DNA from 4 places in the Agarivorans sp. Z349TD_8 genome. Region 2 is predicted to be linked to each of the others. Evidence: predicted binding sites of a transcription regulator. Region 2 holds the regulator's gene; each other region holds the start of a gene.
What was found. The regulator sigma-54, encoded in region 2, starts transcription at its own class of promoters, with help from an activator protein. The targets are predictions, from matches to a motif close to GTTGGCACGNNNNTNGNNT.

Region 1: a site for sigma-54 is predicted at 1,519-1,537, ahead of ACRRS1_RS02960 (THxN family PEP-CTERM protein). Genes of this name have one in related genera too.
Region 3: a site for sigma-54 is predicted at 1,790-1,808, ahead of ACRRS1_RS08810 (FlgO family outer membrane protein). Genes of this name have one in related genera too.
Region 4: a site for sigma-54 is predicted at 1,694-1,712, ahead of ACRRS1_RS20780 (choice-of-anchor A family protein). Genes of this name have one in related genera too.

The regions. Positions count from the first base shown of each region.
Region 1 covers NZ_CP194037.2:671,461-674,612, reverse strand. The annotation lists gene ACRRS1_RS02965 (PEP-CTERM/exosortase system-associated acyltransferase) at 1-396, opposite strand, end outside; gene ACRRS1_RS02960 (THxN family PEP-CTERM protein) at 564-1,472, opposite strand; gene ACRRS1_RS02955 (ThiF family adenylyltransferase) at 1,668-2,528, opposite strand; gene ACRRS1_RS02950 (S1 family peptidase) at 2,648-3,152, shown strand, end outside.
Region 2 covers NZ_CP194037.2:4,166,359-4,169,510, reverse strand. The annotation lists gene ptsN (PTS IIA-like nitrogen regulatory protein PtsN) at 1-132, opposite strand, end outside; gene hpf (ribosome hibernation promoting factor) at 141-428, opposite strand; gene ACRRS1_RS18690 (RNA polymerase factor sigma-54) at 455-1,960, opposite strand; gene lptB (LPS export ABC transporter ATP-binding protein) at 2,012-2,737, opposite strand; gene lptA (lipopolysaccharide transport periplasmic protein LptA) at 2,734-3,152, opposite strand, start outside.
Region 3 covers NZ_CP194037.2:1,936,554-1,939,705, forward strand. The annotation lists tRNA gene ACRRS1_RS08800 (tRNA-Arg) at 154-229, opposite strand; gene ACRRS1_RS08805 (flagellar assembly protein T N-terminal domain-containing protein) at 588-1,730, opposite strand; gene ACRRS1_RS08810 (FlgO family outer membrane protein) at 1,836-2,420, shown strand; gene ACRRS1_RS08815 (LPP20 family lipoprotein) at 2,401-2,877, shown strand; gene ACRRS1_RS08820 (FlgO family outer membrane protein) at 2,936-3,152, shown strand, end outside.
Region 4 covers NZ_CP194037.2:4,592,618-4,595,769, reverse strand. The annotation lists gene ACRRS1_RS20790 (phosphate/phosphite/phosphonate ABC transporter substrate-binding protein) at 1-489, opposite strand, end outside; gene ACRRS1_RS20785 (GNAT family N-acetyltransferase) at 785-1,543, shown strand; gene ACRRS1_RS20780 (choice-of-anchor A family protein) at 1,815-2,771, shown strand.

The DNA.
Region 1 (3,152 bases), 1.5 Mb from region 2:
GAATTTCGCGCCTTCAATTGCCTGCGCGCAGTATTTCTCGATAGGAAGTAATTCATCTTTATGACTTGGGGATACAATCCGCACACAACCTGCAAAATCCGCACTGGGTTTATGTTGGATCAAACAGAACCGAGAATATTCATCAAACTCATCTTGCTCCATCCCATCGTCTCGAATTGGCTCAAAGTTTAGTTCTTCACAATAAACATCATGACGGATCCTAAACGCTTCATGCACAATATCGGGACGATAAGCAACCACAGGACGCAGATACTCGGCAAAATGTTGAGCAATTAACTTTGCTTCTCGTTTCACTAGCAGTGAAATACCACTTCTCACCATCGGCCCAATCACCGGATAGCTTGCCAAATTTTTTATGTATTTATTACGAATCATAAGGCACTCTCAAAGCTTTCGATCTAAAGCAACCCACTCACTCGCCAGAGTTAAAAGCAGCTAAATAATATCAATGACAAGGACTCAAAAACAAAAAAGCGCAGTACTGGGCTGCGCTTTTAATATCAACTAATGACGCTAACTCTTAGCGACGTTTTTATTAAGCCTTAAGCACGGCGGCGCAAACCAGCCAAACCTAATAAACCTAAACCAAATATAGCTAAGGTACCAGGTTCTGTCACTTCTCTGGCTGAGATAGCAAATGCAGCTTCAAGAGTATTGGTATCATCTTCTTCAGTTAAGAAACCAATACAGGTTTTACCTTCTGGACAATCGACATTCTCAACGAATGTTAGACCTAACAAACGAGTTGTTAAGGTGTATTCATAATCGTCTAAGCCGTCTACAGGGATGGTGAAGCTATTGCTTAAGAAAATCGCATCACCTTCCTGAGTGAAAGAAACACTGTCGTCTAATACAATGGTAAATAAATCGGCACAACCAGCCTCATTGATACCAACTGCACCATCTAAAGTATCGCCATATTCACATACGCCGCCAGTAGGGTGGTTGTAGGTTTCTTCAAATTGAATTTCAAATTGTAGCGTTGGTCCAGCCGTTGGAGGCAACACCACTGGAGATGTTGGGCCTAAAAACAAACCATCGAATAAGGTCGCCGATACCAAAGTATCACCCGTTACTCCCCAGTTTTCATGGGTTAAACCAGTACCTTCAGAGAAAGCTAGAGCACCAACACCATTCACTACACTGGTGGTTACCGAGCCAGTTTTAGCATCGTCAACGATTAAAGAGCTTTGCAATTCGTTAGGGTTAACCTCTTTATAAGGTTGGCCCCAAGCCAATGTTTTAGGAAGCTCACCAGCAAAGAGTGTATCAAAGTCATCTAAGGTAGCACCCGAAGCGTTAATCCCTGTTGCGTCGCCAGCTTCTGAGACATAATCAGTGCCGAAACCCGCGTCGTTTAAGTAATCCCAATCCGTGATTAAAACAGCATTTGCCGAAAGGCTTGAAACACCTAAAGCTAATGCCATACCAGTCAATTTTAATTTATTCATATTGCCCGTCCATTTGGTCATCGCAGAGTTAAATACAAGTATATCAATGCAACTCAAATGCCAACTTAAAAAACGTTTATAAAACAATAATTTAAATAAAATGACATCCGTTTTCATGAGCAATATGTAAAATTTACTGACACCTCTAATCAAGCAACGACTCCCACTATATTTCAGCGAATAGTTGCTAAGTCCTCAATTTAAAACCACTTTTTTCGCAATCTTAAACACCAACCGTTGCAAAGGGTTCCGATTGCCCATTGGCCGCCAGGTTTTTTTAAAACGATTCCGGTAAGCATCAAAATGTAAACCATGGGGAGCGGTGACTAAATCACCTCGTTTTAAAAGGATTTTTAATACATAAGTCGCCGCCACGCCTGCACACAACTTCACTGCCATCGGCGTCGACGGTCCTTTCTTCGCGTGAAAATCGGCCTTACTTGGATCGACTAAATAAGGGCGCTGCAACATTGCGGGAGACAAACCAATTAAAAACTTAATATATTGCTCATTTTCATCTTGGCAATCTTCAAAACGGAAATACTCTTCGTAATTCATACCACCAGGCATGAAACACAAAAATGCACAGCCCATACCGAGGGGGGCAGCGGTCACCAAAGGGATGTTTTTCTCTAGGCACTTCTGAAAAACTAACTTACGTGCCGATAGGGCAAAAAAATCGAGGCTATCAACATAAACATCCACCCCCTCTAAAAACTGGTCAACATTATGCTCAAATACACCCTCAGGAAAACTACAGATCTCGGCTTCGGGATTAATATCTAGGCAAACACTTTCCATCACCTTAACTTTATCTTGCCCAACGGTAGACATGAATGCGCCCGCTTGGCGGTTAAAGTTATGCACTTCATATTCATCAAAATCTGAAATATTAAATTTACCGACACCTAAACGCGCCAAGGTAACAATATGTTCGCTCCCCACCCCACCGGCCCCAGCGATGGCCACCCGCTTCCCGCGTAATAGTTGCTGTTCATCGTCGGTAAGCCACCCTATGTTGCGCGAAAATGCATCTTCGTAATTGAAACTCATCATTATTCATCCCTGTTATAACGTTTTTATCACAACACTTTATTTGATGTTCTTTTCATACTAGCTTGCCCTAGCCTAGAGTAAAAATTAATATGAGGCAGCATTTCAAGGAATAACTCTATATGCGGCTCATTCCAGTCATCGTAAGTCTTATCATCTTGGCGCTATACAGTAGCACCGCATCAAGCCAACTTGCCGATACCATTGAGCAGATCAAGCCCTCGGTGGTCGGCGTGGGAACGTTCAACAAATTAAACTCACCAAGAGCCACCTTACGTGGTACCGGATTTGCCGTTAGCGGCAATGTCATCGCGACCAATGCCCATGTCATTCCCAAAACCTTAAATCAACAACAAAAAGAACGCTTAGTGGTATTTGTTGGCCAAGGTCGGTCTCCCCAACTAAGGTACGCAACCTTGCTGGCAAGTAATCAACAGCACGACCTCGCACTCCTGAAAATTGAAGGAGAACCCTTAAGGCCAATGCGCGTGTCAAACCAAACGGTAAGGGAAGGCGAGCGATATGCCTTTACCGGTTTTCCTATCGGGGCAGTACTTGGACTTTATCCTGTCACTCACCGCGGTATCATTTCCAGTATTACTCCGGTCGTGATACCTGCGCGTTCAG
Region 2 (3,152 bases):
AAATATACTTTTAGATGTGGTGTCGAGTTGCTTCGCAACCAGTTCACTGATCAATTCCAATGCTCGTTTTTTTGACGAACATTGGACTGCACTTTGGGTGCAGTCCAAGCTTAGTACTTTATCTATTTGCATTACTATGACTAATGTTTGGTGAGTTTTTCTTTATGCTTAATGACTTGGCGATCGAGCTTATCGATGAGGCTATCGATGGCCGCGTACATATCAGCGTGTTCTGAAGTGGCGAATAATTCACCACCATTTAGGTGTATAGTGGCTTCGGCAATCTGATTCAGTTTTTCGACATTGAGAATAACATGGACATTATTAATTTGGTCGAATCGTCGTTGTAGCTTAGTAAACTTAGTGTGGACATATTCTCTCAAAGACTCAGTGATTTCTACGTGGTGTCCAGTAAGGTTAATTTGCATAGATGTCGTCCCCTTTATAGTGGCCTTTAAATAAGGCTCTTACGTTGGTTAGAAGGTGGAATAGCCAATGACTCACGATATTTAGCTATCGTACGCCTAGCCACCTTGATGCCTTGATCTGCCAAAATATCAGCGATTTTACTATCGCTGAGTGGTTTACTGGTATTCTCGGCAGCAACCAGTTTCTTAATTAATGCACGAATGGCTGTTGAGGAGCATTCTCCTCCACCATCGGTAGCCACATGGCTAGAGAAAAAGTATTTGAGTTCGAAGATCCCGCGAGGGGTATGCATGAATTTTTGAGTCGTGACCCTAGAGATCGTGGATTCATGCATTTCAACCGCTTCGGCAACATCATTCAATACCATCGGTTTCATGGCTTCTTCACCATATTCAAAGAAAGCTTGTTGGTGATGCACGATGCAATTAGAGACTTTCAGTAGGGTTTCGTTACGGCTTTCAATACTCTTGATGAACCATTTTGCTTCTTGCAGATGGCTGCGAATAAACTGGGTATCGTTGGCGTTGGTCGAGGTTTTAGTCATCGATGCATAATGTGAATTGATGCGTAGTTTTGGCATCGCGTCAGGATTGAGTTCAACCACCCAGCGACCTTGACGTTTAATCACCGAGACATCGGGAATTACGTATTGGGCTTGATTTGGTTCGACGGCATTACCAGGTCTTGGCTCTAAGGTGTGAATCAGCCGCATCACTTCGCGTAGCTGCTCCTCTTTTAACTTGGTTTTACGGGCCAATAAACGAAAATCTCGATTTGCTAATACATCAATATGATTCGATACGATGTCTTTCGCTTCATTCAGCCAAGGTGTTTGTTCGCTGAAACGACTTAATTGGATGAGTAAGCATTCCTGTAGAGAGCGGGCAGCAATACCAACTGGATCGAAGTGCTGAATACGTTTAAGTACTGCTTCAATTTCATCTAACTCGACATCTAAATCATTATTTTCAATCGAACGTAGTCCCTCAAGTAATTGCTCACAATCTTGGGTCAGGTAACCTGATTGGTCGACTGCGTCGATGATGGCGAGGGCGATCGCTTGGTCTATTTCACTAAAAGGCGTGAGGCGCATTTGCCAGAGCAAGTGATCTTGTAAGGAGTCAACGGTTTCACCTTGAAACAACATGTCGTTGTCATCACTGCTGCTACCGGATGAAGAGCTGGCAGGAGCCGAACTCGCGCTGTAAATGTCATCCCAAGTTGAGTCAACCGGAAGATCGTCTGCGACGGTATCTTGACTAATCGCATCGCCAGTTTCCATCTGGCTGCTATCGATCTCCGTTTGGCTATTGTTTGCATCACTATTTTGCTCGCTGGCTGATTTAAATTCAGCCGAGTCTGCGTCATTTGCTTGCGCTTCATCTGCTTCTAGCAGAGGATTACTCTCCAAAGCTTCTTGGATTTCCTGCTGCAGATCCAGCGTCGAAAGCTGGAGTAAGCGTATGGCCTGTTGTAACTGGGGGGTCATGGTTAATTGCTGACCAAGACGCAACTGCAAAGATGCTTTCATTAATTACCGCTGTTCCTTCTTTTTATTATCGCGTTTGAGGACATACTTTAACTATAGCTTGAATTGTTCACCGAGATAAACTCGTTTCACATGCTCATTTTTAAGTATCTCCTCAGGTTTTCCTGAGGCTATCAGTTCGCCTTGGCTAACGATATAGGCGTGCTCACAAACATCTAGTGTTTCTCTTACATTGTGGTCGGTGATCAATACACCCAGACCGCGATCACGAAGATGTTCAATGATTTTTTTTATATCGATAACAGAAATAGGATCCACGCCTGCGAAGGGTTCGTCAAGCAAAATAAACTTAGGTGCGGCAGCTAGAGCGCGGGCAATTTCTACTCGGCGACGTTCACCGCCCGACAGACTCATGCCTAAATTCTTGCGAATATGACCAATATGAAACTCTTCAAGTAAGTCATCGAGCGCGCCCATTTGTTGTTGTTTATCGAGGTCTTTACGTGTTTCTAAGACCGCTAAAATATTCTTTTCTACCGAGAGGCGACGAAAGATAGATGCTTCTTGCGGTAGGTAACCTATGCCTTTGCGAGCCCGGGTATGCATGGCGGTACTTGACAGATCTTCGTTGTCAATTAGGATCCGCCCTTGGTCCCTTGGGACTAAACCAACCACCATATAAAAAGTGGTGGTTTTTCCAGCGCCATTGGGCCCTAATAAACCGACAATTTTTCCAGTTTCAACATTGAGACTCACGTTTTTAACGACCTTGCGCCCTTTGTAACTTTTGGCAAGGTTTTCTGCAATTAAGGTACTCATGGTTGAGGCGTGGCCTTGGGGGCAACTTTGTTGAGTTGTTGGGGTAAGAAAATGGTGGTCACCCGATTGTTTTGGTCGCCCTGAGCAACCATTTCTTGTTTGTTAATGCTGTATTTAATCATTTGACCTTTGACTAAGCTTTCTTCTTGCTTCAGCAGTGCATTGTTAGTAAGCGTAAGCGTTTGAGTCTTCAAATCGTAACGCACTTCGTTCGCCTCTGCTTCAATGGGCTTACCATTATCTAAGAGCTGATAGAAGGTGGCTGGTTTGCCTTTTGCTATCATCACTTCGCTGCCTTTTTGCTCACTTCCGATAACGCTCAGTTCTTCGGCGCGCATTTTTATCGAGCCTTGAGTCACGACGACATTATTATAAAAAGTGACGCGATTTTCTTTGATATTAACCTGTTGACGGT
Region 3 (3,152 bases), 2.2 Mb from region 2:
GTTAGCGATGAGCCGTTGTTATCATTTACTTGGTGTTTTTCAACATAAACCTCGACGTCGTTCGAGGTTTTTGATTTTCTAAGTTGTTATACATCTACGAGTCTCGGCAAAATTTTAGTTTGCGCCGAAGATCTTGAGGAAAGTAAAACGAAATGGCGTCCCCTGCGAGATTCGAACTCACGTCTAAGACTTAGGAGGTCCTTGTTCTATCCAACTGAACTAAGGGGACGGGATGGTTCTGCAAACCCTATATTACAGTACTTGGTGTTGCGGCGTTCATTATACCCAGCTTTAAACGTATGAAAAGCTTCGGCTAACTGTTTGATTACTTCATCGCCAAGTTAAAAGCTAGGGATTTTACGTTTCCCAGAGCATTAGCATAAGTTGAACTACAAGTATGTCACTTGGTTTTATAAGCCAAGTACGCTCAAGCTTTCTTTCAAGGAAAAAGGACCGGGATCTTTGGCTCCTTCGGAGCGGGTCGAATATTTAGTTAAGTCATTTTTTCATCGTTCGTGGCTTAGCCTCTGTTCAATGGATCTAAAGCGATTGGTATGGCAATCATCAAAGACAGACAGCGCTAACTTTTATTGTTTACTCACCAAATCGCCAAGTTGGATGTTAGCAGTCATGGTTGGATCGACGGCGACCACAATGGCACTTTGTTGGTAAATCTGCTCAATGCGTACCATGCTATCGGCAATATGTTGTTCTTGTCTGGGAATCTCCCATTGTCCCCAATGATAATTTTGATGGATCAGACTTAATAACATCCCCGGATTTAGTTGATTGGCATGACCTAGGTTAATTTGCCAGCGGTCCGGTCCGAGAACCTTCACGATACTCCCCTGTAAAGGCTGGCAGGCGAGTAAGGCATCCACCTCCGAAATCACCGTTTGCAGGGTATCATTCACCGTTTGCCCATAAGCTGAGCGCCAAAATTTAGCCGAGTGAGGTGAGACAATTTCACGCGCGTCAAATTCCCAAGGGGCATTCACCGAAAAACGTTTGTTGTAAATCTCTTCTAGGTCGATGGCGTTATAGACTCGCACATTAATAATGAAATAGCGTTGGGGGTAACTAAAGTTAAAGTGTTTGGGAGCGTAGTCTTGATCTAGTGAAATATTTTCCAGCTCGATCCCTAAAAGGTATTGGGCACCATAACGATGAGCAATATCTTTAATCGCAATAAAGTCATGCACTCCCGGTTGATGGTAGTTTAATGGTAATTTGGGAGGGTGCTTAATATTAAACTGACTCCCTAACTGGCGGGCAATATCATAGGTCCGTTGCTCCACGGCGGGTGATATTTCGTGAATTTGTCCTACTCGTACTTGATTCTGTTGTTTTAAGTAAGGAGGGAGTAACAACAGGTTTTTACTAAAGCCACTGGCTTTACATTGGCCTGTGGCCGGGAAAACATCGGCCTGTAAGACCACAAAGTACTGCTGTCCCCGACGGCCTTCATCTAATACTTTTAAGTTATGCAACGAGCCTTTCGAGACAACTTCCAATTGATCAAGGGTGAGTCTGCCTTCGGTCACCTGACTAATACTGGTTACCGAGGCGCCAGAATACAGAAGTAGCTGTTTGACCGCTTCTTGGGTGGCATTGCTGCGTGCCTGCTCAACATCTTGGCTGATGATGGTCGCGTGACCTTTTGCCTCGTACCACACTGCTTGACTGGGAATGCTAACTAGCATCGCGATCATTAAAATTAATAGTTTCATAAGGCCCTCCTCGTCACTAACTAGCAATAACTGTACCTAAAAAAAGCGTTATTTTTTTGACTGGAATGGTTATTGCTTAATAGTGTTTAGTCGGAGGAGATTACTATGCGTTATACGACTTTACTACTGGCGGTGCTTGCGTTACAAGGATGCAATACCAGCTTACACCATATTACTAATTATCCTTATGTTGAACCAAGGGAACAACAAGATGCAGTATTGTACGCACATGTCGATAATCTTTCTAAGCAGTTAACCGATGATTTAGAGTTGAGTGCTACAGATACGGTCGCGATTAGTTCAGTGGTTGATTTGGACAACTTGCAATCCAGTGATGGATTTGGGCGGCAAATTGCAGAGGCAATGTTTGCCGCTTTATCCCGAGAGGGGATCCATACGGTTGAGGCAAGACTCACCGGACGTTTACAGATGGACCCCGGCTACGGTGAATTTTCTTTATCGCGCGATGCCGAACTTTTACGCGAACAAATGCAAATAAGCTATGTGGTAGTTGGTAGTTTTCAACGAACAACCTCTGGGCGGCATGTGAATTTGCGGCTAGTAAATTTAGCCAGTCAACAAGTGGTGTCGGCCGCTTATCAATTTATTCCAAATAGCGCAGGAGCAAGCTCTCCTCGAGTCACAAGCATGAATGGGAGCTTACAACGCCATGAACAAACTGTACTTTAAAATATGGTCTTTTAGCTTAGCACTATTGTTATTGCTATCTTGTACTCCGACGACTCAGGTCAAGCAGGTTGAATGGACTTATCAGCCTCCTGGCGATTTTACGGTAGTGAATGCGGTTGGTTATGCGCCAATTAGTCAACAAAGGGGAGCCGATAAATCAACCAAGCAATTACGGGCGATGAAAGCCTCTAAGCTGGATGCTTACCGTGAATTATCCGAGCAAGTTTATGGGCAACACATTGATAGTACCGCTACTGTGAGTGATTTGGTGTTAGGCAATGAACGTTTAGCGGCTTCGGTGGCTGGGGTAATTCGAGGTGCGAAGGTGATTAATGCCTATGCTGTTGATGATGTGTATGTGACCGAATTACAACTTGATTTTAGGGAGGTATATCGGGTTACTATGTCAATGGCTCCAACTCGGCACCTAGAGAGTCAAAAAACCATACAATTTTAGTAAAGAATTTCGCTTTCATGCCGATATCTTAAGCGTAATGGACGATTAAGGACGTGACATGAAAGGTATTATACTGGTTGCCATGACCACCTCGATGTTGTTGGGGTGCTCCAATAGCTCTTCGATGCAGAAAGTGATGGTGGTGGATCCTTCGAATAACGTAAGTCCGGCTAAAAATGCGCGTTATCTAGAGGGACTGGTGGATGAAGATGGCCAACTGTTTTTAAGCAGTGCACCGAGCCGCTTAGCAAATCCGCCAGAGACTATGAAGAGTG
Region 4 (3,152 bases), 430 kb from region 2:
ATAGCGAGCGTTAAAGTTGAGGTCATATTGGTCTTTCAGTTCTTGTCGCATCAGTAGCGATGCGCCCAGTGCATTAGGCGACGGAAAAACCAAGGTCTTGCCATCTAGTTGTGTAGGGCTTGTGATATTGCTGTCTTTTTTTACAACTAATACGCCATAAAGCTTACGGCCATGATCGCGAACTAAAGGAAGATAACCAGCTTGCTGATTGGCAATCAGCAGGTGGTAAGGATTCATGTAAGCGAAGTCGTATTTGGCAGCGGCCAAGTCTTGCTCGAAATCAGGGATAGAGGTGGAGCCCAACAATTTAAATTTGTAGCCTGTTTTAGCGGTTAGCTGCAGCAGTATTGGATGCCAAATTTGATGCAGTTTATTGGTTTCAAATTGAGGCACAATCCCCACAGAGTAAACTCGCTCTGTTTGCGCTGTGTAACCAGTGGTACTGGTCGTACTTAAAATAAATAAAATAAGGGCAGTCAGTTGCTTCATCGGGCACCTACTTTAATTGGGGGGCATTATCAGCTTATTTTACAATATAGTCACAATGAGTCGTGTCATCGAGATTTCTGGTTATTTCTGGTGAGTATGTCACTTTTGGCAAACAAGATCGTGGCTTCTTGCATGGCTCAACTTATAAACGCTTGTTATGAGTGAGTACCATTATCATGTGTGGTTTTAAGGCGCATGAAAGTGGCGTTTGTGTAGAAAGTGGTCTTTATTTATTGGCGAACCAAGCGCTTGATTGGAGTTAATGGATGAAGGTTAAGGAGCAAGGAGTTGAAAAGTGGAATACATCAGTTTAAGTCCGTCGAATATTGCAACTGAGCATATCTGCTGTGCATTTTCGGATAAAAAGTGTCAACAAAGTTATCAGGCAAAAAAAGACTGGTTAACCCAACAATTTGAGCAAGGCTATGTATTCAAACGCCTCAATCAACGGGCAAAGGTGTTTATTGAATATGGTCCTGCCGAAACCGCATGGTTGCCGATCGTGGCGCCTAATTACTTGGCGCTTGGTTGTTTTTGGGTGTCGGGAAAATATAAAGGCCATGGGCATGGTCTATATCTTTTAAACCAAGCGATTGAAGATGCCAAGCAGCAGGCCAAACTAGGTTTAGTTGCGGTGGCGGGTCGCAACAAAAATCATTTTATGAGCGATAGCAAATGGTTAATTAAACAGGGTTTTGTGGTGTGCGATGAAACTGCGGATGGCTTCGTTTTACTCTGTTTAGCCTTCGACGAGGAGCCGGTACTCCCTAGCTTCGCTGCTCAGCTTAAAAGCCCGGGGCTTGTACCGCAAGGCTGTGTCGTCTATTTTTCTAATCGCTGCCCTTTTGCTGAATATCATGCGACTCAATCTTTAAGAGAAAGTTGTGAAAAACGTCATATTCCATTGACCGTTATTAAGCTTGATACTTGTCAGCAGGCGCAAAACTGCCCTTCTCCGGCAACCATCTTTAGTTTGTTTTACAACGGTCGGTTTGTGACGACAGATATTAGTGCATGTATGGATAGTCGGTTTGACAAATTCATTCAAGCTTAAGCTCGTATCGTATGATGAGGCGAATCTAAAGCTTGTTGCTGAAATGCTAATATTGAGCAGTTGTCGAGTTTTTTTACACATTTGCATCATTCCTCATGTACAGTTTTATTTACTTATTCGTAAGGCATTGAATTAAATGGTTATTTACTTGTTGGCTTAATTTTTGCTCTTGATGCGCAGACTGAGCGGTCGAGAAACCATCGCTTATCACGGTTTCACTTTGAAAACATTGAATAAATTTAGGCGACTTAGCAGTATCAGGAAAAGTTATATGTTTTATGAAAAATTTGGCCAAGCAGCAGTGATCGGTGTTGCCTTATTGTACTCAGCAGCTAGCCAAGCAACGCCTTTAAGTGATTACAATTTAATCCTCACTGGTGACTATAACTACCAAGGTGGAGAAGTCGAAGGACGAACCATTATTGGTGGTGACTTAAATGCCGCTGGGCAATCGCCAACTTTTGCGATTCGTGAAACCACCGTCCCTTTTGAAGATACGGTTACAGTTGCAGGCAATATCAATGCTTCGAATATTAACCTGAATGCTGGCAGCCTGACTTACGGTGGCAACTTAAATGTGAGCAACGTAAACCTAAATGGTGGCGGCTCCAGTGTGCAAAAAGTGACGGCAGGCGATCAAGCTGCCATGGCCAGTAATATGGCTGGTCTTGAGTCGCAACTACGTGCCGATTCCGCATATTTTTCCGGTTTAACTGCAAATGGTAGCTTTAGCGCTAGTCACTTGTCTTATAGTGGTAGCGATGATATGGCGGTATTTAATGTCAACTTCAGTGAGGTGTTTGCCCAAAATAACTCTTTGTCATTAGCGGCTGGCTCGGCTAAAACGGTGGTCATTAACGTAGCCGGCTCTGCGGTATCGGTAGCCGGAGGGGTCAACCTTACCAGCGGTTTTGGGATCTTAGATGATGGCCTGAACATTGGCGCGGCGAATATTTTGTGGAACTTCTACGAAGCAGAAACTATCGATTTTAACAGTATCGCCTTTGTCGGCGCGGTATTGGCAATGGATGCCGATTTGGTTGGTGGTGCAGTGTTTGATGGCAGTGTTGCGGCGGAGAGTTTCACCGGTGCCAGAGAATTCCACAATACCGGCTTTAACTGGCAAGAGCCGCAAATTCCTGCGACGGTGAGTGAAGGTTCGAGTTCTATTTTATTTGCCCTTGGCTTAGGCTTTGTGGTGTTATCGCGCCGCCGTAATTGCATCTAAAATAAGCTTTAGCTATTTTCCTGTGCGCCTGTGAACAGCCCCATGCCTTGCATGGGGCTTTTTTAGTGCCATTTCGAACGGTTTGGCCGTACTTTTTGAGGCGAGTATTAAACGCCTTCAGATGGCCCAATGGTTGTGTTTATCATTTGCTATTTTGCAAATTTGAGTATTGATAATGTGATTCACCTGTTAGCGCTCAATATTAGTAATATTCGGTTTAAAAACAAATGCTTAGTTGCTGCCTCGAAGCGTCGTTAACAAGCAATTATATTGAATCAGTTTATGAATGTAGATTATGGCCTCGCGGTCAGAGAGCTTTGCTTCATTGGATGGGAATTGCTGTTTCTCATCTCTAGTTAATACAAAATCTGCTCTGTTCGG